Regions from separate parts of the Kitasatospora sp. NPDC088742 genome, predicted to be linked through region 2. Evidence: riboswitches for the same ligand, from Rfam matches in the RefSeq annotation. Region 2 holds a riboswitch; the other holds the start of a gene.
The links. A riboswitch is a leader RNA that binds a small molecule or an ion and turns the genes downstream of it on or off. The one in region 2 is predicted to bind cobalamin.
Positions count from the first base shown of each region.

Region 1 (14,286 bases), on a different contig from region 2:
GCCGCGCTCGGGCTGGTGCACCACCCGGGCCCCCAACGAGGCGGCCACCTCGGCGGTGCCGTCCGTCGAGCCGTTGTCGACGACGAGCACCTCGGTCTGCCAGCCGGCCTCGGCCAGTTCCGCGACGGGGATGTTCGCCATCACGGTGGGAAGGTTCGACGCCTCGTTGAGTGCGGGTATGACGACGGAAAGACGGAGCACGCTCAAGCCCCCCATGGATTCGTGTGCATGCTCTGTGCACCCATCAGAACGCCCGCTCGGGTACGTGGTTGCCGACGCAGACCTCGAACGGGCTTCGATTCACACGAGACCTTAGCCGATGCTTATGGACCATCAGCCCCCGGGATCCCCCGCGTGACCAGGTTGTGATGATCAAAACACTGGCGGAACGGGCCGCTTCGTGCTTGTGACGACCCGTCAGCCGACCAGCCAGGAGGCGACCGGCTTGTCCTTGACCCCGCCGGTCTTGAGCATGGCCACCTGCTCGGCCGACAGCGCCTTGTCCCAGACCTTGGTGCTGCCCAGCACCCCGGCCCAGTGCCCGGTCCAGAGCTTGTGCTGGCGGCTGCGGCCGAGCTGGAACGGCCCCGGCCCGTCCCAGATGCCCGGCACCTTGGCGGTGGCGTTCTGCGAGGCGGGCGCGCCGTTCACGTACAGCGCGATGGTCTTGGCGCTCGCGTCGTAGACGCCGGTGAGCAGCACCCACTCCCGCAGGGTGTTCACGTTCTCGGAGAACACCTGCACGACCGTGCCGTCGGCCCCGCCGTCCGCGGTCTGCACCCGGAACACCCAGGACTTGGTGCCGTTCGCCGCGGCGTCGCGCCCGAGGTCGAAGGAGAACGAGACCCCGTCGCCCTGGCTGACCGCCGTCCGCGAGACCTCCGGCGCCTCGTTGTAGACCCAGGCCGAGACGGTGAAGCTCTTCGACACGTCCACGACCTTGCCGGCCGCCTGGGCGTTCGAGTTGTTGTTGCTGCGCAGCCGGAGCACCGAACCGTTCTGCACCTTGCTCACCTGCGCGTCCGGGCTGATGGCCAGGTTGGCCTGCCCGGAGGAGTCGGCCAGGCTGTTCGGGTCGCCCGGCACGGTGGCGTCGCCGTCCGCCCCCGTCGAGGGCGAGCCGGAGGGCTTGACGGACGGGGAGGCCGTCCCGTTGGTCACCGGCTTGTCGTCCTTGCCGGTGCCGTTGATGATCACGGCGCCCGCGCCGACGCCCAGCACCACCGCCACCGCGATCACGACGGCGGTGATCGAGCGGCGCCGGCGCCGGCTCTGCCGCTGCTCCTCGGCCGCCGCCATGCCCTCCCAGTCCGGGGCGCTGCTCGCCGGCTGCGGGTACTGGCTCTGCGGGAACTGGCCCTGCGGGTGGGGGTAGCCGTACGCGGCCTGCCCGGGGAACTCGCCCGGGTACTGGCCCTGCGGATGCGGGTAGCCGTACGCGGCCTGCGGCGGGTACTGCCCCTGCGGCAGCGGGTACCCGGCGTCCGGGGCCTGCCCGGCCCGGGCGGCTTCCGGCCCGCCCGCAGGCGCGCCCGCGGCCACCGGCGCGGCGGGCGCCGCCTCGGCGGGCGGCGTCTGAGAGGGAACCTGGCCAGGAGTGGCGGCCTCGTCCGGGCGTTCCGTACCGTCAGTCATACTGCGGATGCTAGAACATGGGGCCACCAGGGCAGATCCTCCGCCCGCCGAACCGATACCGAAGCGGAATCTGGCACCGCCCGGGGCGGCTCAGCCGAAGGTCCGCCGGTAGGCCTGCGGGGTGGTGCCCAGCCAGCGGGTGAAGTGGTGCCGCAGGGTGGCCGCGTTCCCGAAACCGCTGGACGAAGCCACCGTCTCCACCGGCTCGTTGGTGCCCTCCAGCAGCCGCTGGGCCAGCAGCAGGCGCTGGTTGGTCAGCCAGCGGTGCGGGGTGGTGCCGGTCTCCTGCTGGAACCGGCGGGCGAAGGTGCGCGGGGACATGTGCGCCCGGGCCGCCAGCTGATCGACCGTCAGCTCCTGGTCCAGGTGGCGGCGCAGCCAGTCCAGCAGCCCGCCGAGCGAGTCCGCGTCGCACTCCGGCAGCGGCCGGGCGACGAACTGCGCCTGGCCGCCGTCCCGGTGGGGGGCCACCACCATCCGGCGGGCGATCCCCCGGGCCACCTCCACGCCCTGGAGCTTGCGGACCAGGTGCAGGCAGGCGTCGATGCCGGCCGCCGTGCCGGCCGAGGTGATCACCGGATCCTCGTCCACGTAGAGCACGTCCGGCTCCACCGTGGTGAGCGGGAAGCGGGCGGCCAGGCCGGCGGTGTGCTTCCAGTGCGTGGTGGACCGGCGCCCGTCCAGCAGCCCGGCGGCGCCCAGTAGGAAGGCCCCGCTGCAGATCGACAGCACCCGGGCGCCCCGGTCGACGGCGGCCCGCAGCGCCTCGATCAGCACCTGCGGGTACTCCTCCCGGACGTGGGTGGCGGCGGCGATCACCAGGTCGGCCTCGGCCAGCCGCTCCGCGCCGTGCTCGACCTCGATCCGGTACCCGGCGTGGGTCCGCAGCAGCCCGGGCCGGTCGGAGGCGACCGCGAACTCGTAGAGCGGCAGCCCGTCGTCCCGCCGGTCGAGCCCGAACACCTCGGTGGCCACGCCCAGTTCGAAGGGGTGGACGTCCTCCAGGACCACGGTGACCACGTTGCGCAGCATGGAGCCAGGATGCCCGATGGCAGGATATCGACGCAATGGGTCGTTCCTGCCACTCGTGGGTGCCGCCGGACCGGAGAAGACTCGACGGCATGAACCCCTCCGCCCTCCTGGCCCTGCTCGCGATCGTCTCCGCCTTCGGCCTGCTCGGCGCCCTGGTCGGCCGGGACCTGAGGCTCAACTCCCGCCACGGGCGGGACAACTGGCACCGCCCCGGCGGCTACCCCGCCGACCCCTCGGCGGGCGGCCCGCCGCACGGCACCCCGTCCGGTCGTTCGGACACCCGTTCGGGCAGACTGTCCGGATGGACATCGTCATTCGCCCCGCCGTCGAGGCCGACCTCCCCGCGGTCGGTGCCGTCACCCACGAGGCCTTCGTCGGCGACGGCCACAGCCCGGCCGACGGCCCGTACGCCGCGAAGCTCCTCGACGCCCGCCCGCGCTTCGAGCAGGCCGAACTCCTCGTCGCGGTCGATCCGGCCGACGGACGGCTGCTCGGCTGTGTGACCTTCGCGGTCGGCGGCACCTCCTTCGCGGACATCGCCGCCCCGCACGAGGGCGAGATCCGGATGCTCGCGGTCTCCGGCGCGGCCCGCGGCCGCGGCGCGGGCGAGCAGCTGGTCCTGGCCTCCATCGCGCGCAGCCGCGAGCTCGGCCTGACCGGCATGGCCTTCTCCACCCGCCCGTCGATGACCTCCGCCCACCGGCTGTACGAGCGGCTCGGCTTCCGGCGCACCCCCGAACGGGACTGGGAGGTCCGCCCCGGGGTCCAGCTGCTGGTCTACACGATGACCTTCTGAGAGCCCGTCAGGCGTCGTTCCGGGGCCCCTCACGGGGCCCCGTCCAAGCCCCGCAAGGGTCCTGCGCTGACGGACCGGAGTACGACGAACACGACGGCGCGACACTACATCTGGGGGTGCCGATGATCGATGCCACTACATGTATGCTCGCTCTCGCTGTCGATGCAGGGGAATCCGGTGGAAGTCCGGGACTGCCCCGCAACGGTGAGCGGGCGTCTCGACGACGCCCCGCGAGTCCGGTGACCTGCCGACGGTGTGCCACACGGCTTCCCCGCAGACGCCTTGGAGCACAGCACTGACGTCCGGGCCTCGCGGGTGGGCCGGGGGGTGGTCGGCGCGCGCCGTGACGGTGTCCGCGCTGCGCTCCCCTGCGCCCATGACGGCCCGGCAGCCACGCCGACCGCCGCCGCCAGGAGAGAAGCGCCTTGACCATCGCTGCCTCAGTTGCCCTGCCCGCCCAGGGAACCGCCGAAGACCGTACCGACCCGGGGGCCGCGCTCCTCCGGCTCCTCACGGACCGCAGCGCCGACCTCCCCCAGGCGGACCCGGGCCACGTCGCGGCCGCCGCGCTGCGCGGCCGGCACGCCGGCTCGGACTTCGCCGAGCTGCGCGGCCTGGCCGTGGAGGCTGCCGCCTCGATGATCGCCGAGGACCCGCAGTACTCGAAGCTGGCGGCCCGGCTGCTGGCGCTGGAGATCCGGGACGAGGCCGTCTCGCAGGGCGCCGTCTCCTTCTCCGCCTCGATCGCCGTCGGCCACGCCGAGGGCCTGATCGGCGACGTCACGGCCGCCTTCGTGGCCAAGCACGCGGCCGCCTTCAACGGCCTGATCGACCCGGCCGGCGACGACCGCTTCGAGTACTTCGGCCTGCGCACCGTGCAGTCCCGCTACCTGCTGCGTCACCCGATCACCCGTCAGGTGATCGAGACCCCGCAGCACTTCCTGCTCCGGGTCGCGGCGGGCCTGGCGGTCGGCGACACCGAGAAGTCGGTGGCCGAGGTGGCCGAGCTCTACAGGCTGATGAGCCGGCTGGAGTACCTGACCTCCTCGCCGACCCTCTTCAACTCCGGCACCAAGCACCCGCAGATGTCCTCCTGCTACCTGCTGGACTCGCCGCTGGACAACCTGGACTCGATCTACAACCGGTACGCCCAGATCGCCCGGCTCTCCAAGCACGCCGGCGGCATCGGCCTCTCCTACTCCCGGATCCGCTCGCGCGGCAGCCTGATCCGCGGCACCAACGGCAAGTCCAACGGCATCGTCCCGTTCCTGCGCACCCTGGACTCCTCGGTCGCCGCGGTGAACCAGGGCGGCCGCCGCAAGGGCGCGGCCTGCGTCTACCTGGAGACCTGGCACGCGGACATCGAGGAGTTCCTGGAGCTCCGCGACAACACCGGCGAGGAGGCCCGCCGGACCCACAACCTGAACCTCGCGCACTGGATCCCGGACGAGTTCATGCGCCGGGTCAACGCCAACGCCGACTGGTCGCTGTTCTCCCCGGCCGACGTGCCCGAGCTGGTCGACCTCTGGGGCGCCGAGTTCGACGAGGCGTACCTCAAGGCCGAGCAGGCCGGCAAGGCCGTCCGCACCATCCCGGCGCAGACCCTGTACGCCCGGATGATGCGCACCCTGGCGCAGACCGGCAACGGCTGGATGACCTTCAAGGACGCCTCCAACCGGGCCGCCAACCAGACCGCGCTGCCCGGCCGGGTGGTGCACTCCTCGAACCTCTGCACCGAGATCATCGAGGTCACCGACGACTCCGAGACCGCCGTCTGCAACCTCGGCTCGGTCAACCTGGGCGCCCACGTGGCCCCCGGTGCCACCGCCGAGGACCTGCTGAACGCGATGGACTGGGACCGGCTGGACGCCACCGTGCGCACCGCCGTGACCTTCCTGGACCGGGTCATCGACATCAACTTCTACCCGACCACCGAGGCGGGCACCTCCAACTCCCGCTGGCGGCCGGTCGGCCTCGGGGTGATGGGTCTTCAGGACGTCTTCTTCCAGCTCCGCCTGGACTTCGACTCCGCCGAGGCCAAGCGGCTCTCCACGCTGATCTCCGAGCGCATCATGCTCACCGCCTACGAGCGCTCCAGCGAGCTGGCCGAGCAGTTCGGCCGGCACGAGGCGTACGGCGAGACCCGGGCCGCCCGCGGCCAGCTGCACATCGACCACTTCGGCGTGACCCCGGAGTGGACCGGCCGCTGGGACGCGCTGCGCGCCCGGATCGCCGAGACCGGCCTGCGCAACTCGCTGCTGCTGGCCATCGCGCCGACCGCGACCATCGCCTCGATCGCCGGCGTCTACGAGTGCATCGAGCCGCAGGTCTCCAACCTCTTCAAGCGCGAGACCCTCTCCGGCGAGTTCCTCCAGGTCAACCCGTACCTGGTCCGCGAGCTCAAGGAGCTGGGCGTCTGGGACCAGCAGACCCGGGACGCGCTGCGCGAGTCCAACGGCTCGGTCCAGGACTTCAACTGGCTGCCCGGCGAGGTCCGTTCGCTCTACCGCACCGCCTGGGAGCTGCCGCAGCGCGCGCTGATCGACCTGGCCGCCGCCCGTCAGCCCTACATCGACCAGAGCCAGTCCCTGAACCTCTTCATGGCCGCGCCGACCATCGGCAAGCTCTCCTCGATGTACGCCTACGCGTGGAAGGTCGGTCTGAAGACCACCTACTACCTGCGTTCGCGCCCGGCCACCCGGATCGCCCAGGCCGCCTCCGGTGCCGCCCGCGCCGCCGCGCCCGTCCCGGTGACCGTCGGCGCCCCGACCCTCACCCCGGAGGAGGAGGCCGCGCTGGCCTGCTCCCTGGAGAACCCCGAGTCCTGCGAGGCCTGCCAGTGAGCACCACCCCCGACGTCCCCGGCCGCGAGAAGATGCTGCTCGACCCGGGCTTCGAACTGACGCTCCGTCCGATGCGCTACCCGTCGTTCTACGACCGGTACCGGGACGCGATCAAGAACACCTGGACCGTCGAGGAGGTGGACCTGCACTCCGACGTCGCCGACCTCGCCAAGCTCAGCGAGGGCGAGCGGCACATGATCGGCCGGCTGGTCGCCTTCTTCGCCACCGGTGACTCGATCGTCTCCAACAACGTGGTGCTGAGCCTCTACAAGCACATCAACTCCCCCGAGGCCCGGCTCTACCTGTCCCGGCAGCTGTTCGAGGAGGCCGTGCACGTCCAGTTCTACCTGACGCTGCTCGACACCTACCTGCCCGACCCGGACGACCGCGCGGCGGCCTTCGACGCGGTGGAGAACATCCCCTCCATCCACCAGAAGGCGCAGTTCTGCTTCAAGTACATGAACGCGGTCGACCACCTCGACTCGCTGCAGAGCAAGGACGACCGCCGGGCCTTCCTGCTCAACCTGATCTGCTTCGCGGCCTGCGTCGAGGGCCTGTTCTTCTACGGCGCCTTCGCGTACGTGTACTGGTTCCGCAGCCGCGGCCTGCTGCACGGCCTGGCCACCGGCACCAACTGGGTGTTCCGGGACGAGTCCATGCACATGGACTTCGCCTTCTCGGTGGTGGACACCGTCCGCGAGGAGGAGCCCGACCTCTTCGACGACACGATGGCCAAGCAGGTCACCGAGATGCTGGAGGAGGCCGTCGAGGCCGAGCTCCAGTTCGCCCAGGACCTCTGCGGTGAGGGCCTGCCCGGCATGAACACCGAGTCGATGCGCCAGTACCTGGAGGCCGTGGCCGACCAGCGGCTGGCCCGGCTCGGCCTGCCGATCCGGTACGGCTCGACCAACCCGTTCGGCTTCATGGAGCTGCAGAACGTCCAGGAGCTGACCAACTTCTTCGAGCGCCGGGTCTCCGCCTACCAGGTCGCGGTCGAGGGCTCGGTCGCCTTCGACGACGACTTCTAGGCCCGCCCACGGCGAAGGCCGCCTCCCCCCGGTCGGGGGAGGCGGCCTTCGTCATGACCGGCCGTCAGTCGTTCGCGACGGTCGCGTAGCGCGGGGTGCCCTCGGCCATCTGCTTGAGGGCGTCCTTGCGGTCCCGCTTCGACAGCTTGTCGATGTAGAGGAAACCGTAGAGGTGGTCGGTCTCGTGCTGCAGGCAGCGGGCGAAGAAGCCGGTGCCCTCGACCCGGAGCGGGTTGCCGTCCTTGTCCTGGCCGGTCACCGCGGCGTAGTCCGGGCGGGGCAGCTCGGCGTAGGCGGTGGGGACGGAGAGGCAGCCCTCGTTGCCGTCGTCCAGGTTGCGCGGGCGGTCGGCCGGGAAGGGCTCCAGCACCGGGTTGACCACGTGGCCGACGTGGCGCACGCCCTCGTCGTCCGGGCAGTCGTAGACGAACACCTTGGCGTCCACGCCGATCTGATTGGCCGCCAGGCCGACGCCCTCGGCCGCGTACATCGAGACGAACATGTCGTCGATCAGCGCCGACAGCTCGGCGTCGAAGGCCGTCACGGTCCTGGTCTCCCGGTGCAGCACCGGGTTCCCCACCACGGTGATCGGACGGGCGGTGCCCTTGGACGTATCCGGCAGCTCACCCACGATCTTGCCCGCGCCCGACTCCTGGTGGTCGTGGTCGTGGTCGTGGCCCTCGTGGTCGTGGTCGTGCTGGTCCGCCATCGCTCCCGCTCTCCTGTACTCGGATCTTCCGGTAAAGAGTACGGTGCCGAACGGAGCGATAGCCCTTACTCAGCAGACCTCTTCGAGGTCCCGGTACGCCCGGCCGTCCGGCGAGGCGGCCACCCAGCGGTCCAGCAGGGTGCGGACCAGGGCGGCGGGAGCGGCGATCCCGCACTCCCGCTCGACCAGCCAGGCCAGGCCCGAACCGGCCTGGCTGAGGTGGCTCAGGTGGCCGGGGTGGGCGGCGTCCCCGTCGTCGTGCGGGTCGTGGTGCACCGTGCGGCCGTCGTCGCTCGGCATCCGGCTCTCCGAACAGGCCCGGCAGAGCAGCCGGACGGAGGAGGTCCAGTCCTCGGCCGCGTACCCGGCCTCGGCCACCAGGCGCTCCAGCGCGTCCCGGTCGCCCGCGGTGGCGGCGTGCAGCAGCACCACATAGGTGGGCACCGGGGAGGGCGCCCAGAGCTCGATCTCGTCGAAGACCGGGTAGGCCACGCCGTCGGCCACCCGTTCGCCGTGCGGGGCGCCGTCGTGCAGCACCACCTCGCCCCAGCGGCGGCCGGAGGAGGGCAGCGGGATGGAGAGCACCTCGATCCGGGACGGGTCCAGCCGGCGGCCCCAGACCACCTCGGCCTCGCCCTCCGGGGAGAGCCGGACGGGGGTGGTGCCGAGGTCCAGCTGGACCGGGCCGTCCTGGGCGCCGCCGGGCAGCCGCAGGCCGTACGCCTGCCAGGCCCGCCGGGCCAGCGACCAGTCCTGCAGGGCGGTGGCGGTGATGCCGAGGTTCCACCAGTCGGGTGCGCCCTGGTCGCGGTCGAGCAGGGCGACGGCGCGCAGCCCGGCGGCCCTGGCCTGCTCCCAGTCACGGCGGAACTTGTGCAGCAGGGCCAGGTTGAACCAGGAGTCGGAGAGCCACGGCTCCAGGTCGGCGGCCATCACCAGCAGGGTTCCGGCGTCCTCGTAGCGGCCGTCCCCGATCAGGGTGAACGCCCGGTCGGTGGTCTGCCGCCAGGTCGCCGACGGCCGGTGCCGTGCGCGGTGGAAGATCCTCACGTTCCGTCCCTGCCGTAGTCGTCCGCCGGTTGCCCGGCCCGCCGGGTGACGGGCCCTCGGCCCGCCCGGTCCGGGCCCTTTCCACGCTATGACCGCATCCAACCACGACGCCCCGGGGCCGCGCTCCTTGCGAGGGTGCTCAGTCAGGTCCGGACGCCACCTCGGCAGGAACCGTCACGGGGGTGTCAGGTAGCGGCGGCCGGGATCAGTCCGGGTACCGAGGACCCGGGGCTGACGGGAGCAGCCCGCCCAGCGCGTCCAGCACCCTCGGGTCGTAGAGCCGGCCGCCCTCGGCCCGCAGCCGGCCGAGCACCTCCCGGCGGCGCTCCGGCTCGCCCGGCCAGCGGTCCCGGGCGGCGGCCGACAGGTCGTCATAGGCGTTGGCCACCCGGATGATCCGGGCCGCCAGCGGGACGGAGGGGTCCTCCCGGCCGTCCGGCCCGCGGCACGGGTCGGCCAGCCGGGCCACCTGCCCGGCCACCCGCCGGGGCACCCCGGTCCGGCTGATCACCTCGCTGCCGAGCCGGGCGATCCGCTGCTGCTCGGCCTGCGGCAGCAGCGCGGTGGCCCCGCCCGGCACCGGCTCGACCAGCGAGAGCTGGCCGATGTCGTGCATCAGCGCGGCGTACTCCAGCAGGGCCAGGTCCCGGCTGCCCAGCCCCAGCTCGCGGCCGAGCGCGCAGGCCGTGTCGGCCACCCGGCGGGCGTGGCCCGGCGGGGTGTACCCGGCCACCTCGGTGGCCCGGGCCAGCGTCTCGATGGTCTGGCCGGTGGTCGCCCGGATCCCGGCGGCCCGCCGGAACGAGGCCTGCGCCAGCACCAGCGGGGCGCAGAACAGCGGCAGCGCCCAGAGCCCGACCTCGCCGGCCAGCAGGCTGATCAGCATGCCGGTGGCCACGATCGCCGAGCCGATCCCGAGCAGCGAGCGCAGCTCGTCCTCCAGCGCGGCCCCGAACCGCAGCCCGTGCGCGGCCCGCCGCTGCACCGCCGCCAGGGTGGCGTCGCAGAGCGCGGCCAGCGCGGCCACCCCGGTCAGGAACACCCCGTACACCGGCCCGGCGAGCGGCAGCTGGTCCAGCGTCCCGCTGTTGTAGAGCGGCTGGAACAGCACCCCGGCGAACCCCACCGTCAGCACCCGCCGGGCCGCCCCGTCCAGCACCCCGGGCCCGGCGGCGGGCGCCTCCCCCGCGTGCGCGCGGCGGCGGGAGCTCCGCCGTCCCGGGATGCGGCCGAGCAGGGTGCCGGCCCCGGCGACCGCGACCACCTGGGAGACGCTGTGCGTGGTGGGCAGGCCGTGCAGCGGCCCGAGCAGGGCGTACGCCAGCGCCACCGCCGTGCCGATCGGGGCCTGCTCGCGGTCGCCCGGCAGGGTGATCCGGACGCGTTCGCCGACCGCCACCACCAGTGCGAAGGCGGCCGCCACCAGCGGGGCGGTCACCCCGTGGTGCAGCACGTCCAGGCAGCAGAGCAGCAGGAACCCGGCCGCCAGCAGCCGCAGGGCCCGGATCACGAGCTGCCGCGCAGCAGGTCCCAGGAGCCGCGCCGGGCGGGCTCGGGCACCCCGAGCGGGATGTCCGGCACCTCGCCGTCCCAGCCGCCGGGCGGCGGCAGCGCGGGCTGCCAGCCGTGCTCGGCCACCGCCGCGACCAGCGCCCGGACCATCCGCGGGTCGAACTGGCTGCCCGCGCACCGCTCCAGCTCGGTCACCGCCTCGGCCACCGGGCGGCCGCGCCGGTAGGAGCGGGTGGAGGTCATCGAGTCGAAGGCGTCCGCCACCGAGATGATCCGGGCGAACTCCGGGATCCGCTCCCCCGCCAGCCCGCTCGGGTAGCCGCGCCCGTCCATCCGCTCGTGGTGGTGCAGGATGCCGCCGCGCGCCTCGCCCAGGAAGTCGATGCCGCGCACCAGCTCGAAGCCGAACACCGGGTGCACCTCGACCGCCCGCCGCTCGGCCTCGGTGAGCGGGCCGTTGCGCCGCAGCAGTTCGGTGGCCACCCCGAGCTTGCCGACGTCGTGCAGCGTCCCGGCGAAGTGCAGGGTGCGCAGCCGGTCCTCGGCCATCCCGAGCTGACGGGCGATCAGCACGGCCGCCCGGCCGACCCGTTCGCTGTGCCCCCGGGTGTAGGCGTCCTTGATCTCCACCGCCTGCACCAGCGCCTGCACGGTGGCCCGGTGCGCCGTCCGCTCCCGGCTGCCCTGGGCCGAGACCCAGGCCGAGATGGAGAACGGCAGCAGCGCCAGCACCGCGGCGAACGCCCCGTACGGGCCCTGCCAGAGCACCGCCACCATCAGCCCGCCGGCCCCGTGCAGCAGCGCCCCGGCCAGCCTCCCGCCGAGCCCCTCCGGCACCCCGGCCCGCCCGGAGCCGCCCTCGGCCAGCCGCCGCATCCCGGCCACCAGGGCCGCGTTGACCAGGCAGAACAGGGCGACGGCGGCCAGCGCGGGCAGTGCGGCGCCCGGGAAGCGGGAGCCGAGCAGCAGCTCGGGGCCGTGCAGCAGCCGGAACAGCAGGGCGGCCGCGAAGGCCGAGAGCCCCAGCTGGGCCGCGTTCCAGACCCGGCGCAGCGCCCGGGGCCCGGCGGCCGGGGCCACCAGCGCGGCGGGGACGGCGACCAGGGCGGCCGCGGCCGGCGGCAGCATCAGCACCCCGGCGAACAGCACCGGCAGGAAGACCGGCCCGGCGCTCTCCCCTTCGGGGCGGCCGCCCTCCGACGGCGCCGGACGCCTCCCGGTGAGCAGCGCCCGGGCCGCCCGCACGGTGCGCAGGCAGGGCGTCGGGCTGCCCTGCGCCAGCGAGTCCCAGCAGGCGTGCAGCAGGGCCAGTAGCCCGAGCCGGGGCCAGTGCACCGGCCCGGCCAGCGCTCCGGGGCCCGGCAGGGCGAGGGTCAGCAGGGCGCCGAGCGAACCGCACAGCACCAGTGCCACGTACCGTCTGGCCGCTCCCGGCAGGGCCGGGGCCGCCTCGTCACCGACGATCTCCGCCTCCCGACGCGGCCGCACTTCCCTTGGGGCACCCACCTGCTGAGGGCCCGTCAGGGAGAATAGGGGCCCGGCGGCCGGGCTGGACGCCCGATCCCGGAATGCCCCGGTCGGCGCAGCACCTACTCACTCGAACGAGTGAGGACGCGGCGGGTACGGAGAAGCCCGGCAGGCCTCAGGCCTGCCGGGCTCGATCGCTCGGTACCGCTACTCGGCCGCCTCGGCGGCCAGCGGCTCTCCCTCGCGCTGGGCGGCCCGGATCAGGTCGATCCGGGCCAGCACCTTGCCGCGCAGGTCGGCCGGCGAGTGCTCGCTGGAGCAGGAGCGCTTGACCAGGGCCTTGATGGCCGCTTCCAGGCCGTACTCCTCCAGGCAGGGGGAGCACTCCTCGAAGTGCACCCTCAGCTTGGCGCAGTCACCTTCGGCCATCTCGTTGTCGAGCAGCTCGTAGAGGTGGTCCAGCACCTCTCCACAGTCGGTGTCGTGCGGATCGCCGCAGCTCATGAGCCCGAGCCCTTCGCTTCCTGCCCTGCACCGCTGCCGGCCGGGACCAGCCCGCGCTCGCGGGCGTAGTCCTCCAGCATGACGCGCAGCTGACGGCGGCCACGGTGCAGCCGGGACATCACCGTGCCGATGGGAGTACCCATGATGTCCGCGATCTCCTTGTACGCAAAGCCCTCTACGTCCGCGAGGTAGACCGCGATCCGGAACTCCTCCGGGATCGCCTGCAGGGCGTCCTTCACGTCGCTGTCCGGGAGATGGTCGAGCGCCTGGGCCTCGGCCGAGCGCAGACCGGTCGACATGTGCGACTCGGCCCGGGCCAGCTGCCAGTCCTCGATCTCCTCGGCGGCGGTGCGCTGGGGCTCCCGCTGCTTCTTCCGGTACGAGTTGATGAACGTATTGGTGAGGATCCGGTAGAGCCAGGCCTTGAGGTTGGTGCCCTCACGGAACTGGTGGAAGGACGCGTACGCCTTGGCGAACGCCTCCTGGAGCAAGTCCTCGGCATCGGCCGGATTGCGGGTCATCCGCAGGGCCGCCGAGTACATCTGGTCCAGGTAGCCGAGGGCGTCGCGCTCGAAGCGCTCGCGCCGCTCGTCCTCGGTCTCGTCGGCGGACACCCTGAAGGTGTCCTCGCCGATCGCCTCGGCCAGCTCCTCACCCGTCAGCACCGCGCTGACCTCGACCGGCTCGGCCTCGTGCTCCGCTCCGACGACCGGACCCACCTCCTCGGCAGTACGGGCAGGCACCGGGGTGGGCCCGCCCGACAGCGAGGATATCGGGCTGACGGACTTCCCGCCCGCGCCGATCCACTCGGACCAGTCCGGCATCACGGCGCTCGCGGCCGCACGCTCGGGGCACGCGATCGAACCCATCTGCCCTGCCTCTCCACCGGTTTCACCTTGCTGACGTGTGGTGACAACCGTGCATCCGGGCAGGTAATTCCCGGTCCCCCGGAAGGACCTGTCACGGCTGGTCAGAGCCAGTCCACCACCGCGTCGGTGAGCACCGTCAGGGCCTCCTGCTGGGAGACCGGCGCCCGCTTGGGGACGGCGAAGCCGTGGTCGCCGTACGGGACCTCGACCAGCCGGTGGGTGGCCGGCAGGGCCGGGTACTCGGCGGGCGTGCCGAAGGTGTCCCGGCCGCCCTGGATCACCAGGGTGCGGCAGCCGGTGGAGAGCATTTCCTCGGCCCGGCTCTTCTCCGGCCGGCCCGGAGGGTGCAGCGGGAAGGCCAGCGCGAGCACCCCGGCCGCGCCGAGCGCCCCCGCCGTCCGGCAGGCCACCCGGGCCCCGGCGCTGCGGCCGCCGAGGTACAACGGCAGCCCCTGCCCGGCGAGTTCGGTGAGTTGGGCGATCACCGGGAGCCAGCCGGTGTCCAGGGTCTTCGGGGCCGGGGCGACCTTCTTGCCGGCCACCCGCCAGGGCTGCTCGACCAAGGCCACGGTGATCCCGTGCCCGGGCAGCACGGCGGCCAGCGCCTGGAGGTCGCGGGCCTCGACCCCGCCGCCGGCGCCGTGGCCGAGGGCGAGCAGGGCGCGCGGTCCGGCGGTGGCCGGGTGCAGGGTGATCCGGGCCTCGCCGGCCGGGGTGGGAACGAGCATGACACTCCGTCAGGTGGGGCGGCGCTCTGTCAGAACCGCGGTGCAGAACTGCGTCGTATCAGAACAACACGCTCTCGTCAGGCTCGATCTCGCTCGCCGGGCGCAGCAGTTCG
Region 1 is NZ_JBVJLD010000026.1:49,543-63,828, forward strand. Features, by position in the region: gene ACZ6ZR_RS20965 (glycosyltransferase family 2 protein) at 1-216, opposite strand, end outside; gene ACZ6ZR_RS20970 (LamG domain-containing protein) at 418-1,635, opposite strand; gene ACZ6ZR_RS20975 (helix-turn-helix domain-containing protein) at 1,726-2,667, opposite strand; gene ACZ6ZR_RS20980 (GNAT family N-acetyltransferase) at 2,969-3,463, shown strand; cobalamin riboswitch at 3,607-3,729, shown strand; gene ACZ6ZR_RS20985 (ribonucleoside-diphosphate reductase subunit alpha) at 3,889-6,306, shown strand; gene ACZ6ZR_RS20990 (ribonucleotide-diphosphate reductase subunit beta) at 6,339-7,334, shown strand; gene def (peptide deformylase) at 7,399-8,043, opposite strand; gene ACZ6ZR_RS21000 (tetratricopeptide repeat protein) at 8,113-9,093, opposite strand; gene ACZ6ZR_RS21005 (HD-GYP domain-containing protein) at 9,299-10,603, opposite strand; gene ACZ6ZR_RS21010 (HD-GYP domain-containing protein) at 10,600-12,093, opposite strand; gene rsrA (mycothiol system anti-sigma-R factor) at 12,280-12,576, opposite strand; gene ACZ6ZR_RS21020 (sigma-70 family RNA polymerase sigma factor) at 12,573-13,445, opposite strand; gene ACZ6ZR_RS21025 (alpha/beta hydrolase family protein) at 13,547-14,173, opposite strand; gene ACZ6ZR_RS21030 (SOS response-associated peptidase) at 14,232-14,286, opposite strand, start outside.
Region 1: linked by a shared signal. The riboswitch ahead of ACZ6ZR_RS20985 (ribonucleoside-diphosphate reductase subunit alpha) and the one ahead of ACZ6ZR_RS05380 (prenyltransferase/squalene oxidase repeat-containing protein) in region 2 are both predicted to bind cobalamin.

Region 2 (14,083 bases):
CCCGGCCGCCGCCAACCTGGACGACCTGGCCGCCGTCGGCGGCCTGCCCGGCAAGCGCCTGGTGGCCGGGGTGGTGGACGGGCGCAACGTCTGGATCAACGACCTGGGGAAGTCCCTCGCCACCCTGGCCACCCTGCTCGGCCTGGCCGGGCGGGTCGACGTCGCACCGTCCTGCTCACTGCTGCACGTGCCCCTCGACGCCACCGCCGAACGGGAGTTGGACCCGCAGATCGCGCGCTGGCTGGCCTTCGCCCGGCAGAAGAGCGCGGAGGTGTCCCTGCTCGCCCGCGGCCTGCGCGAGGGCGCCGACACCATCGCCCCCCAACTCGCCGCCAACTGCGCCGACCTGACCTCCCGTTCCCTCTCCCCGATCACCCACGACCCGGCGGTCCGCGCCCGGGCCGCCGCCACCACCGACGCCGACGCCCACCGCACCCAGGCCTACCCCGAGCGTGCGGCGGCCCAACGGGCCCGGCTGGCCCTGCCGTTGCTCCCGACCACCACCATCGGCTCGTTCCCGCAGACCGCCGAGCTCCGCGTCGCCCGAGCCGCCCTGCGAGCAGGCCGGATCGACGCGGCGGCCTACCAGGAACGGATGGAGGCCGAGGTCCGGGAGGTGATCGCCTACCAGGAGAAGGCCGGCCTGGACGTCCTGGTGCACGGCGAGCCCGAACGCAACGACATGGTGCAGTACTTCGCCGAGCAGCTCACCGGCTACCTGGCAACCCGGCACGGCTGGGTGCAGTCCTACGGCACCCGCTACGTCCGGCCGCCGGTGCTGGCCGGGGACGTCGCCCGGCCCGGCCCGATGACCGTCGACTGGCAGCGCTACGCCCAATCCCTGACGGACCGTCCGGTCAAGGGCATGCTCACCGGCCCGGTCACCATGCTCGCCTGGTCCTTCGTCCGGGACGACCAGCCGCTCGCCGACACCGCCCGGCAGGTCGCCCTGGCCCTGCGCGACGAGGTCACCGACCTGGAGGCCGCCGGGGCGGCGGTGATCCAGGTGGACGAGCCCGCGCTGCGCGAGACCCTGCCGCTGCGCGCGGCCGACCGCGCCGCCTACCTGGAGTGGGCCACCGAGGCGTTCCGCCTCACCACCTCCGGGGTCCGGGCCGACACCCAGGTGCACACCCACATGTGCTACGCCGAGTTCGGCGAAGTCCTCAGTGCCATCGAGGACTTGGACGCCGACGTGATCTCGCTGGAGGCGGCCCGCTCGCACATGGAGGTGGCCCACGAGCTGTCCGGCGCCGGGTACCCGCGCGAGGTCGGGCCGGGCGTCTACGACATCCACTCCCCCCGGGTGCCCTCCGCCGAGGAGGCCGCCGCCCTGCTCCGCGCCGGCCTCGCCGCGATCCCGGCCGAGCGGCTCTGGGTCAACCCCGACTGCGGCCTGAAGACCCGCGCCTGGCCCGAGACCCGGGCCTCGCTGGAGAACCTCGTCGAGGCCGCCCGGACGGTCCGGGCGGAGCTGGCCGGCTGAGCCGACCCGGTCACCGGCGGAGCGCCACGACGGGCCCGCCGGCGGCCGGCCCGGGACGTCAACTCGCCCCGCACCGCCGCGCGTCAGCCCTGGATTCGCACCGGGTTCCCCCCTCGGCGACCGCGGACGCCACCGCAGGTGCGGCTGATGACGGTGTGGCGAAGGCGATATGACACAGCGTTGACCCTCGGGTCGGCCCCGTGGTCTGATGAACCGCCTTTTTCAGATTGTCGATGGTGGGGGAAGCCGGTCCGACTCCGGCGCTGACCCGCAACCGTGGACCCGCCGACCCGGCGGGTGAGCCGGAATGCCCGCCTCGGACAGCTCGTCAGCATCACGTGCGTCGTCGCGGACTACGACGCGGTCGGGCCAGGCCCCCACCCGGGCCTGGCGGCTGCGCCGTCGGATCCCGCGTCGACCGACCAGGGAGACGTATCCGGTGAGGGTCAGCAGCAGCCGTACCACCCGCGCGCACAGGGGCCGGAGCCTCGCCTCTGCCCTGCTCACCTCGGCGATCGCGGTCGCCGCCACCGGTACCGTGCTGTTCGGCCGCCCCGGCAACGCCGTGGCCGATCCGCTCGAGGACTGCACCGCCACCACCGGCGCGATCGTCGCGGTCGACTTCGGCCACTGGGGCGGCGGCACGGTACGCGGCTGCGACGCCCACCCGACCACCGGCCTGAACCTGCTGCTCAAGGCCGGGTTCACCACGGCCGGCACCCAGCACGACGGCCCCGGCTTCGTCTGCCGGATCGGCAGCTCCACCTTCGGCAGCGGTGTCCAGTACCCGACCCCGGCCGAGGAGCCCTGCACCTCCACCCCGCAGGCCGAGGCGTACTGGTCCTACTGGATCGCCCTGCCCGGTCAACAGACCTGGTCCTACAGCCAGTTCGGCGCCGCGGGCCAGCAGCCCAAACCGGGTGAGGTCGAGGCCTGGGTGTACGGCGCCACCTCCCTGGACGGCAGCACCGGCGGGCCGTCGTTCACCCCCGACTCGGTCCGGTCCAAGAACACCACGAGCCCGTCCGCCTCCGACTCCGCCTCGCCGAGCCCGAGCCCGAGTCCGAGTCCGAGCCCGACCGCGCCTCCGGCCCCCGCCGACCCCGCCGCGGCCGCCGCCTGGCTGGCCGGCCAACTGGCCGACGGCGACCACATGGAAAGCCGGGCCTTCGAGGGCCCCGACCTCCCCCGCACCTCGTTCACCGCCCTCGCCCTCGCCGCCTCGCGCACCCAGGATCCGGCACTGCGCAGGGTGGTGGCCTTCCTCCGGGCACACACCGAGCAGTTCGTCCTCCCCGACGGCCCGGGCTCCACGCCGGACTCCGGCGCCGCCTCCCTGCTCGCCCTGGTCGCCGAGAGCACCGGCGGCAACCCACGTGCCTTCGGCGGCCGGGACCTGCTCGCCGAACTGACCGACCACGTCTGCACCGGCCAGGGCGAGAACGGCAAGTGCACCGCGGCGGGCGACTTCCACGGCGCCGCCTCACCCTGGGTGCAGGCCTACGGCGTGATCGCCCTGGTGCGCGGCGGTATCACCCCGCCCGCCGCCGTCCTCGACCGCTTCCAGGGCCTCCAGTGCGCCGACGGCGGGATCGCCGGCTCGATGATCGTGGCCGGCGGCCACTGCGAGTCGGACCCTTCCAGCACCTCACTCGCCGTCATCGCGCTGCGCGCGGCCGGCGGCCACGAGGCGTTCGTCACACGGGCCGCCGAGCAACTGGGCGCGAGCCAGCAGGCCGACGGCTCCTACGTCCCCTACGCCGGCGCGAGCGGCGAGACCGCCGGCACCGCGGCGGCCGCCCAGGCGCTCAAGTCCTCCGGCCTCGGCGACAGGCAGGCCGCCGCGAAGAGCTGGCTGAACACCCGTCAGAACAAGGACGGCGGCTTCGCCCCCGACGCGGGGAACCCGGACTCCGACGTCCCCTCCACCGAGCAGGCCCTGCTCGCGCTGACCGGCAACGACTACGCCACCGTCAGCCGGGACCTCGGCCCCACCACCACCCCGAAGCCCGCCCGCACGCCGGACCTGGCCAAGGGCAGCCGCTTCCTCACCGACCCGGCCAACCTGGTCGACGGCCACTACTACGACGCCCTTCCCGGCCAGAAGTTCGCCGACTTCGGGCTCACCGTCGACGGCGCCTACGCGCTGGCCGCCACCGGCACCGACGACGCCGCGCTGCGCCGGATCGTGGACTTCCTCGACCAGCAGGGCAAGGACGGCAACGGGCGGCTCATCGACGAGTGGACCGGCATCGGCTCCGACTACCCCTCCGGCGGCGCGATCGGCAAGGAGGCCCTGCTCGCCGAGATCGTCGGCCGCGACCCGCGCGACTTCGGCGGCCACGACCTGATCGCCGCGCTGGACGCCGCGATCTGCGCCAAGGCCGACGCGGACCTCGGCTGCGAGGCGGCGGGCAACTACACCTGGGCCACCTCCGTCTTCTCCCAGTCCCTGGGCGTGACGGCCCAGCTGCGGGCGGGCGACACCGCGAACGCGGCCGCCCCGATCGCCTACCTGCGCAGCCTGCAGAAGCCCGACGGCGCCTGGCCGAGCCTGATCCCGAGCACCGACGACTCCGACGTGGACAGCACCGCGATGGCCGTGATGGCACTCTCCCTGATCCCCGGCGAGGAAGCCGCCGAGGCCGTCGACCAGGGCCTCGCCTGGCTCGCCACCACCCAGGCCGCCGACGGCGGCTTCCCCGGTGCGGCGGGCAACTCCACCAACTCCGCCGCCCTGGCCGTCCAGGGCATGACGCTCCGTCAGAACACCTACGCGGACCGGATCGCCAAGGCCATCGAGTTCCTGGCCGACCGCCAGAACGCCGACGGCGGCTTCGACGTCGCCTCAGCCGGGCAGAAGGGTTCGGACCTCCGCGCCTCCACCCAGGCCCTCGGCGGGGTCACCGGCATCTCCTTCGGCACCCTGAAGCGCGACCTCGGCACCACCACCCCGAGCCCGAGCCCCTCCCCGTCCGACTCCACCTCGCCGTCTCCTTCACCGTCACCCTCACCCTCTCCTTCACCCTCGGCCTCGCCGTCACCGGAAGCCTCCAACTCGCCCTCCCCGTCCGTCTCGGAGCCGGGCTCCGGCTCGCTCCCTCCGTCACCGCCCGCGCCGTCCTCCGCCACCCCGGCACCGGCCGGTGCCGGCGGCCAGAGCGGCCCGCAGGACTCCAGCCTCGCCTGGACCGGTACCGAGGTCCTCGGCCTGGTCGCGCCCGGCGTGCTGCTGACGGTCGGCGGCGCCTCCGTACTGGTCGCCCTGCACCGCCGCAAGGCCTCGGCCCCGGGACGGCACCTGTGAGCCGCCGTAGCGCCCGACTCCCCCGCCTGGCAAGGCTGTTGGCCGCCGCCGGGGTCACGCTCGCGATGGCCCTCGGCGGGCTCGGCGCGGGCGTGGCCCCGGCGGCCGCCGACCCGCTGCCGATCGACCGGTGCACCACCACCTCCGGCGTGGTGCTCGCGGTCGACTTCGGCCACTGGGGCGGCCCGCTGCTGCGTTCCTGCGGCACCACCCCCACCACCGGCTACACCCTGCTGAACCAGGGCGGCTGGAAGACCACCGGCACCGGCCACGACGGGCCGGCCTTCATCTGCCGGATCGGCTACAGCGGCCACCAGGGCGGCACGCAGTACCCGACGCCCGCGCAGGACAAGTGCGTCAAGACCCCGCCGGCCACCGCGTACTGGTCGTACTGGCACGCCGACCCCGGCCAGAACTCCTGGTCCTACAGTCAGTTGGGCGCGATGAGCTACAGGCCGCTGCCCGGCAGCGTCGACCTGTGGATCTTCGGCGCCACCAACATCGAGGGCACCGAAGGCCGGCCCGCGATGTCCCCGGACAGCCTCCGCGCCCACAACACCTCTCCCGGGGGCGCTCAGAGCCCCGCCCCCACGCCCACACCCACGCCCCCGGCCGGTGGCGGCACCACGACCGGCGGATCCGGCGGAAGCACCAACGGCGTTTCGGGCGGCGGAACTTCGAACGGAACCTCGGGCGGAACCGGCGGCACGAGCGGGGCCAGGACCACCGGCGGAACCACCGGCGGCAAGGCCACCACCCCCGCCACCCCGCAACCGGGCAGCCCGCAGACCACTCCGGGCACCGCGGACCCGACGCCCCAGGAGGGTGCCTCGCCGACCTCCGGTGCCTCCCCCTCGCCCAGCCCCTCCGACTCGCCCTCGCCGACGCCGACGCCGACCGCGTCGTCATCGGCCTCCGCCACCGGCCTGACGCCGGTCGATGCCGCCCCGGTCGCCGACGCCCCGCACGAGGCGGGCTCGATCGCCCCGGTGGTCACCGGGGTCGCCCTGGTGATCGCCCTCGGCGTCGCCACCACGGTCGCCGCGCTGCACCGCCGCCGGCAGCGACGGGCCGAGTGATCCGGGTGGCACGACTCACCGAGCACGACCAGGACTCCACCCGGTCCACGGGGCGGGTCCCGCGCGACCTGCACCCCGTGGCCTGGTGGATCTGGGCACTCGCCCTCGGCACCGCCGCCAGCCGCACCACCAATCCGCTGCTGCTCTCCCTGGTGCTCGCCGTGCTCGGCTTCGTGGTCACCCAGCGCCGCACGGACGCGCCCTGGGCCCGTGGCTTCACGTACTACCTCTGGCTGGCCCTGACCGTGGTGGCCATCCGGGTGGTCTTCCGCTGCGTCTTCGCCACCGGCATCACCCCGCGCGACCACCTGCTGTTCTCGCTCCCGCACATCCCCACCCCCGCCTGGTACGCGGGTATCCAGATCGGCGGCCCGGTCTCCCTGGAGGCCACCCTCTCGGCCGCCACCGACGGCCTGCGGCTGGCCTGTCTGCTCTGCTGCATCGGCGCCGCCAACACCCTGGCCAACCCCAAGCGCGCCCTGCGCGTGCTGCCGGGCGCGCTGTACGAACTCGGCGTGGCCGTCACCGTCTCGCTCAGCGTCGCGCCCCAACTGGTGCAGAGCGTCCAACGGGTGCTCCGGGCACGGCGGTTGAGGGCCGGGCGGAGCAAGGGCCTGCGCGCCCTGCGCAGCATCGCCGTCCCGGTGCTGGAGGACGCCCTCGAGCGCTCGCTGCTCCTGGCCGCCGCGATGGACTCCCGGGGCTACGGCCGGTCCGGCACCGCCACCCGGGCCTCCCGCCGGACCACCGGCGCGCTGCTGCTCCTCGGCATGTGCGGCCTGTGCGCCGGGATGTACGGACTGCTCGACGGCACCGCCCCCGCCCTGCTCGGCCTGCCCGCGCTGGCCGTGGGCTCGGCGCTCTGCGTGGGCGGCCTGGCCCTCGGCGGCCGCCGGGTCCGCCGCACCAGCTACCGGCCCGATCCGTGGCGGGCCGCCGAGTGGTGGGTCGCCGGCTGCGGGGTGACGGCCGCCGTCCTGCTCTGCCTCTCCGTCGGCTACGACCCGGCCGACCTCAACCCCTCGCTCTACCCGCTGAGTTGGCCAACCCTTCCGGCCCTGCCGGTCGTCGCCCTGCTCCTGGCCGGTCTGGCCGGCGTCATCGCGCCACCGCCGGGCCGCCCGCCGGTGACCGCCGAACGACTCCCGGCCGGTACGACCCGAAAGCCCACCGAGGTAACCCAGTGATCCGCTTCGACCAGGTCGGCGTCCGCTACGACGGCGCCGAACACCCCGTCCTGCACGGGGTCGACCTCACCGTCCCGGAGGGCGAGCTCTGCCTGGTGGTGGGCCGCACCGGCAGCGGCAAGTCCACCCTGCTCGGCGCGGTGAACGGGCTGGTGCCGCACTTCACCGGCGGCACCCTGAGCGGCCGGGTCACCGTGGACGGGCGGGACACCGCCCACCACCCCCCGCGCGAACTGGCCGACGTGGTGGGCGTGGTGGGACAGGACCCGCTGGCCGGATTCGTCACCGACACGGTCGAGGAGGAACTCGCCTACGCGATGGAGCAGCTGGCCATCGAACCGGCGGTCATGCGGAAGCGAGTGGAGGAGACCCTCGACCTGCTGGGGCTGGCCGACCTGCGCCACCGCGGCCTGCACGAGCTCTCCGGCGGCCAGCAACAGCGGGTCGCCATCGGCTCGGTGCTCACCGCCCACCCCCGGATCCTCGTCCTGGACGAACCGACCTCCGCGCTGGACCCGACCGCCGCCGAGGAGGTGCTGGCCGCGGTCACCCGGCTGGTGCACGACCTGGGCGTCACGGTCCTGCTCGCCGAGCACCGGCTGGAGCGCGTCGTGCAGTACGCGGACCGGGTGCTGTACCTGCCCGGCGACGGCGCCCTCCGGGACGGAGCCCCGGCCGAGGTCTTCGCCGACACCGCGATCGCCCCGCCGGTGGTCGAGCTCGGCCGGCTGGCCGGCTGGCGGCCGCTGCCGCTCTCCATCCGCGACGCCCGCCGGGCCGCCGCCCCGCTGCGCGAGCGCCTCGCCGACCGCCCCGTCCCGCCCGCCCGCTCCCGACCGGCCGACGGAGCGCCGTTGCTGACGGCCCAGCGGGTCGTGGTCAAGCACGGCCGGACGGTCGCCGTCCGCGAGGTCTCGCTGGAGCTGCGCGCCGGTGAGGTGACGGCGCTGATGGGCCGTAACGGCTCCGGCAAGTCCTCCCTGCTCTGGGCCCTCCAGGGCTCCGGCCCGCGCCAGGGCGGGACCGTACGAGTGACCCGCGCCCGGCAGGACCCGGCCGATCCGAAGAAGGTCTCCGCCGCCGTGGCCCGCCGCCTGGTCGGCCTGGTCCCGCAGACGCCGACCGACCTGCTCTACCTGGAGACCGTGGCCGAGGAGTTGGCGCAGGCCGACCGCGACGCGGCATCCGCCCTCCCGGGAGCGACCGCCCGGCAGATCCTCGACCGGCTGGCCCCGGGGATCGAGGACGGCAGCCACCCCCGCGACCTCTCCGAGGGGCAGAAGCTCTCGCTCGTGCTGGCGATCCAGCTGGCCACCGCCCCGCCGGTGGTCCTGCTGGACGAGCCCACCCGCGGCCTGGACTACCGGGCCAAGACCGAGCTGGCCGCCGTCGTCGACCGACTCGCCGAGGAGGGACGAGCGGTCGTGGTGTGCACCCACGACGTCGAGTTCGTCGCGGGCGCCGCCGACCGCGTGGTGGTGATGGCCGAGGGTGAGGTGGTCGCGGACGGACCGACCGCCGAAGTGATCGTCGCCTCCCCCACCTTCGCCCCGCAGACCGCCAAGATCCTCGCCCCGCTGCCCTACCTGACCACCGCTCAGGTGGCCGGGGCCCTCACCGCGGCGGAGGCCGGCCGATGAGTGCCCTGCCCGCCGCCGTCCGCATCCCGGGCCGGGCCCGGATCATGGTCGCCCTCGCCGCCTTCATCGGCCTGGTCGCCTTCCTCTGGCCCTTCGTGGTGGCCCCTGGCAGGTTCGGCGCCTCGTACGCGCCGCCGCTCATCTTCGGCGTCCTGCTCGCCCTGGTCCTCTCCGTGGTGATCGCCGAGATCTCCGCCGGGGGCATCGACGCCAAGGCGCTCGCCATGCTCGGCGTGCTGTCGGCCGTCAACGCGGGCCTGCGCCCGCTGGGCGCCGGAACCGCCGGGGTCGAGACGGTGTTCTTCATCCTGGTGCTGGCCGGCCGGGTCTTCGGTGCCGGATTCGGCTTCGTGCTCGGCTGCACCTCGCTCTTCGCCTCCGCCCTGCTCACCGGCGGCGTCGGCCCCTGGATGCCGTACCAGATGTTCGGCTGCGCCTTCGTCGGCCTGATCGCCGGGCTGCTCCCGCCGCTGCGCGGCAAGGCCGAGGCACTGATGCTCGCCGGCTACGGAGCCTTCTCCGGCTACCTGTTCGGCTTCCTGCTCAACCTCTCCTTCTGGCCGTTCAGCCTCGACCCGAACAGCTCGATCGCCTACCTCCCCGGCCTGCCCTTCACCGAGCAGTGGCACCGCTACCTGCTCTTCGACCTCACCACCTCACTCGGCTGGGACACCGGACGGGCCGTCACCACCGGCCTCTGCCTGCTGCTGGTCGGCCCGGCCCTCCTCACGGTCTTCCGCCGCGCGGCCCGCCGGGCCAACTTCGAGGCCCCCGTCCACTTCGCCCCGGGGCAGGACGACTCCACGACCTGAGGCTGCTCGCGATGACCGGCGACGGGACGGGCACCTGCTCCACCACCCCTGGCTCACCTCGGAGACCCGGTCGGGGGCGAGTCGCCGGTAGGCCGGCGAACAGGTGGGCCGGAGGCGGCAGTTGCCCCCTCCGGCCCACCGTCGTGATCAGCTCGCGGACGGGCCGCGCCGCACCAGACCGGCGAGGACGTCGACCAGGACGAAGGCGGCCAGCGTCACGCCGAGGACGGGCAGCGCCCAGCCCAGCGCTACCGTCAGCGGGATGCCGAGCACCAGGGCGGTGACGGGCAGGCGCCGCCAGACGCCGCGGGCGGGGGCCTTGCCGAAGCGGGCCGTCCGGTCGGCGCGAGTGGGGCGGCGCTGCCACCACATCCGGTAGCCGAGCACGGTGATGACGCTCAGTCCGATCGCCAGCGCGGCGAGCACCAGCTGGTTGGCCAGGCCGAAGAGCCGGCCCATGTGGCCCTGGACGCCGAGCTTGGTGAGCTTGGACAGCACCGGGTACTCGGACCACCGGGTCTCGGCGGTGACGGTGCCAGTGCCGTCCGCGACGTCGACCGCCACCCGGTCGTAGTGCACCGGCCAGGTGTTGTCGGCCTGCGCCACCGTCCAGGCCTTGCCCGGCTTCGCGGGCGGAGCCACGGTCACGGTGCCGCCGAGGCCGGCGGCCCGGGCCGCCATCAGGGCCGCCTCGAAGGCTGCCGGGTCCGGCTCGGCCACGGCCTGGGCCGTCGCCGCCCCGCCGTGCTCGGCGTGCTCACCGGCCGGGGCGTCCGTGGCAGGTGCCTTGGCGCCGGGCAGGGTGGTGTCCAGCTTGGGGGTACGGGCCTTGGCCGCGTCCAGCAGCTGTCCGAAGCGGTCACCCGCGTACTGCGACCAGGTCATACCGGTGGCGGAGAGGAAGAGCAGCCCGAGCGCCAGCCAGACGCCGGTCGCGGCGTGCAGGCTGCGGGTACGGCGCACGCCCTTCGCGGAGCGCTCCGGCAGCAGCACGCCGCGCGCGCTCGCCGCGCGCTGCCCCCGGGCCCGGCCCAGCCAGAGCGCCAGGCCACCGAGGACGACCACCCAGAGCCAGGTGGCGGCCGTCTCCGAGTAGAGGCGGCCGAGGTCGCCGAGGTGGAGGTTGCGGTGCAGGTCGTCCAGCCAGGTGCTGAGCGGGGTCGACCCGAACCAGGTGACCAGATCGCCCTTCACCTGCGCGGTGTACGGGTCGACGTAGACGGTGAGCTGCTTCTCCCCGAGCTCGGGGAGGGAGAGGACCACCTGGGTGGTGTCCTCCGGCCCCGCCGGAGTGATCACCGAGGCGAGCTCGCCCTCGGGGTACGCCCGGCGGGCGGCGGCTATCTGCTCGGCGAGCGGCCGCACGGCGTCGCCGGGCTGATCGACCGTCAGCCAGGTCTCGTAGACCAGCCGGTCCAGCTGAGGGGTGAAGGTGTAGAGCAGGCCGGTCACGGCCGCGACGAGCAGGAACGGCGCGATCAGGATGCCCGCGTAGAAGTGCAGGCGGGCCAGCAGCGTTCTGACCTCGCGCCAGGAGCGCGCGGGTACGCCGCTCTCCGCCTCCGGGGCGGAGGCGTCGGACGGCCGGTTTTCGGTTGTCGAAGACATGGGTGTTCGTCCCCTGGGGTCGCGCGCCCGATCGTGCGGGCGCGGGGCAGGCGTCGGGTTGTGGGGTGCACGGGCCGCACCCGGAAGGCGCGGCCGGGCCAGACGCCCGCGAGGACGTCAGGCCCGCACCACCGGCGGCCCCCGACGGGGGAGGGAACGGGCGAGCAGCGCCCCGATCGCGGGACGCACCGGCTCGGGGAACACCGGCCGGGGTGCGGCCGGAAGCGCGGGGGCGGCGAACAGCGCCGCGAGGAACGGGAGTCGGGGCCGCGGCAGCAGCGCCGCCAAGCGGCGCAGCAGCCGGCTCCCGTGGATCAGCGCGACCGCGCTGGTGACGGTGGCCACGGTGTGCCAGGCGGCCATCGAGCCGTGCATGCCGTGGACTCCGGCCATGCCGGCCATGCCGCTCATGCCGTGGTCGGCGGAAGGCATCCCACCCATACCGGCCATGCTTCCCATGTCCGCCATGCCCGCCATTCCAAGGTCATGGCCGGAGCCACCGCCGGACGGCATCGGGGCGAGGCGGTGGAAGCTCTCGTGCAGGCCCAGCTGAAGGACCGCCAGGACCGCGACCGCCACCTCGAAGCGGTGGCGCAGCCGACTGCCGGCGAGCAGGGTGCCGGGCACCGCGAGGGCCGCGAGCAGCAGCCCGAGCGCGCCCGGGCCGGGCAGCGCTCCCCCGGCGGCAGCGTGCGCGGCGGCAGCCGGAAGCAGGCACGCGAGAGCCCCGAGCAGGCCCCAGCCCGCCCGCTCCCCCAAGCCGACCGGTCTGCGCACGGCCACAACGTACCGGCTCCCCGACCGCACGGCGTGCCGTTCGCCCGGGCCGCCCCTACACCCTCTTCTGCCGACCGGAACGTCATGTGTACGGAACAAGGCGGCAGTTGGGGCACACACCGGCCTCACGGACGGCGACCGTGGGGTACACCGTGTCGTCCGTCACAGCGGCGGCCGCCGTGGTCACGGGGTGACGGCGTGGAGGGAGCCGAGGAGGGCGAGGGCGTGGGCGCTGGGGCTGTCGGGTTCGGCTTGGTAGACGACGAGTTGCTGGCCTGGGGCGGCGCGGACGTCGAAGGTCTGGTAGGTGAGGGTCAGCGGGCCGAGGTCCGGGTGGTGGAGGTGCTTGGCGTCCTGGGTCTTGGCCCGCACGGCGTGGGTGTCCCACAGCCGGGTGAAGTCGGCGCTGTGCGCGGCGAGTTCGTCGAGGAGTTCCCGTAGGCGGGGGTCGTCGGGGTGGTGGCCCTGGGCTTGCCTCAGGTGGCCGGCGGTCGCCCGGGATCGCCGCCGCGCTGCCGGTGATGCGGGCCCAGGGCAGCGGACACTTCGTCACCATCGCGTCCGTCGGCGCCCACGAGGTCTCCCCCACCGCAGCCGTGTACTGCGCCACCAAGTTCGCGGTCCGCGCGATCTCCGAGGGCCTGCGGCAGGAGTCCGCCGGGGACGTCCGGGTCACGGTCGTCTCCCCCGGCGTCACCGAGTCCGAACTCGCCGACGGCATCGGCGACCCGGACGCCCGGGAAGCCATGCGGACCTACCGCGCCGTGGCCCTCCCGTCCGCCGCCGTAGCGGGGGCCGTCGCCTACGCCGTCTCCCAGCCCCCGCACGTCGACGTCAACGAGATCCTCGTCCGCCCCACCGCCAGTGCCCAATGACCCACCGGGCGGCATGGCCCTGCCTGTCCGACTTGCCTGTCCGACCTGCCTGTCCGACCTGCCTGCGCGCCGACGGCCGGTGGTGCGACGATGGCGCGATGGAGCGGAAACTGAGCGGGCGGGAAGCCTCGGACGCGGTCGGCGAGTTGGGGTGGCGGTTCCTGTTGGGTGCGATCCGGACCTCGGTGCCGGTCGGGTCGCTGGCCGAGGGGGTCAGCCTCGCGGCGGACGCGGTGACGGTCTGCGGCGACGACGCCGACCGGCACCTGCGCGCCGATCTCAGGCCCGGGCGGGTCGTGTTCACCCTCCAGTCGCTGGACCGGGCGGCGGTGACCACTCACGACGTGGAGCTGGCGCGGCGGATCTCCGGCCTCGCGCGCGAGGCCGGGTCGCGGACGGAGCCCGAGCTCGGTGCGGAGGCGCCGCGGTCGGTCCAGGTCCTGGAGATCGCGATCGACGCGCTCGACATCGCGGCCGTCCGCCCGTTCTGGAAGGCGGTGTTGGGCTACGCCGACGAGGCGGGGGCCGACGGTCCGGAGGATCCCCTCGTCGACCCGGTCGGGCAGGGGCCCGCGGTCTGGTTCCAGCAGATGGACCAGGTGCGCTCGGAACGCAACCGCATCCACTTCGACGTCTGCGTCCCGCACGACGAGGCACCGCGCCGGATCGCGGCCGCGCTGGCGGCGGGCGGGCGGCTGCTCTCCGTCGTCCGCGCACCGGCGTTCTGGGTCCTCGCCGACGTCGAGGGCAACGAGGCCTGTGTGACGACCTGGCAGGGCCGGGAGGGTTGACGCGCGCGGCGGACGCGATGGGACGAAACTCGGGTACCCCCGTCGGCGGCACCGGCAAAACTGACGCCATGACTGACGCCGTGACTGACGCCGTGAGTGTTGCCGCACCGTCTCAGCTGCTCCGCCCACGTGCACTGGGGCCCGGAAACCTCGTGGTCATCGCCGCGCTGTCCGGTCCGTTGCCGGCCGCCTGCGAGCCCAACGTCCAGGAGGCGGTGGGCATGTTGGAGCGGATGGGCTTCCAAGTGCGTCGGGCTCCGCTCCTCGAGGTCGGACGCCGTCACTGGTGGAGCGTGGCCACCCCGGCCGAGATCGTCCCCGCGCTCAACAGCCTGCTGCGCGAAAGCCTGGCGCCTCCCCCACCCTCCCGGAGCTCGTCCTCGACGTCCTCGGCGACCGTGACATCCCGGCCCTGGGCAACGTCGACTTCGGGCACGCCTTCCCGAACCTGCCGATGCCGGTCGGTCTCCGGGTCGGACTGGACGCGCAGGAGCGGAGGCTTTCACTGCTCGAACCCGCAG
Region 2 is NZ_JBVJLD010000003.1:208,283-222,365, reverse strand. Features, by position in the region: gene metE (5-methyltetrahydropteroyltriglutamate--homocysteine S-methyltransferase) at 1-1,486, shown strand, start outside; cobalamin riboswitch at 1,663-1,790, shown strand; gene ACZ6ZR_RS05380 (prenyltransferase/squalene oxidase repeat-containing protein) at 1,926-4,793, shown strand; gene ACZ6ZR_RS05375 (hypothetical protein) at 4,790-5,872, shown strand; gene ACZ6ZR_RS05370 (CbiQ family ECF transporter T component) at 5,872-7,059, shown strand; gene ACZ6ZR_RS05365 (ABC transporter ATP-binding protein) at 7,056-8,699, shown strand; gene ACZ6ZR_RS05360 (ECF transporter S component) at 8,696-9,511, shown strand; gene ACZ6ZR_RS05355 (PepSY-associated TM helix domain-containing protein) at 9,659-11,119, opposite strand; gene ACZ6ZR_RS05350 (hypothetical protein) at 11,237-11,896, opposite strand; partial or broken gene ACZ6ZR_RS05345 (MmyB family transcriptional regulator) at 12,080-12,385, opposite strand; partial or broken gene ACZ6ZR_RS05340 (SDR family oxidoreductase) at 12,394-12,771, shown strand; gene ACZ6ZR_RS05335 (VOC family protein) at 12,870-13,562, shown strand; gene ACZ6ZR_RS05330 (hypothetical protein) at 13,843-13,998, opposite strand; gene ACZ6ZR_RS05325 (hypothetical protein) at 13,966-14,083, shown strand, end outside.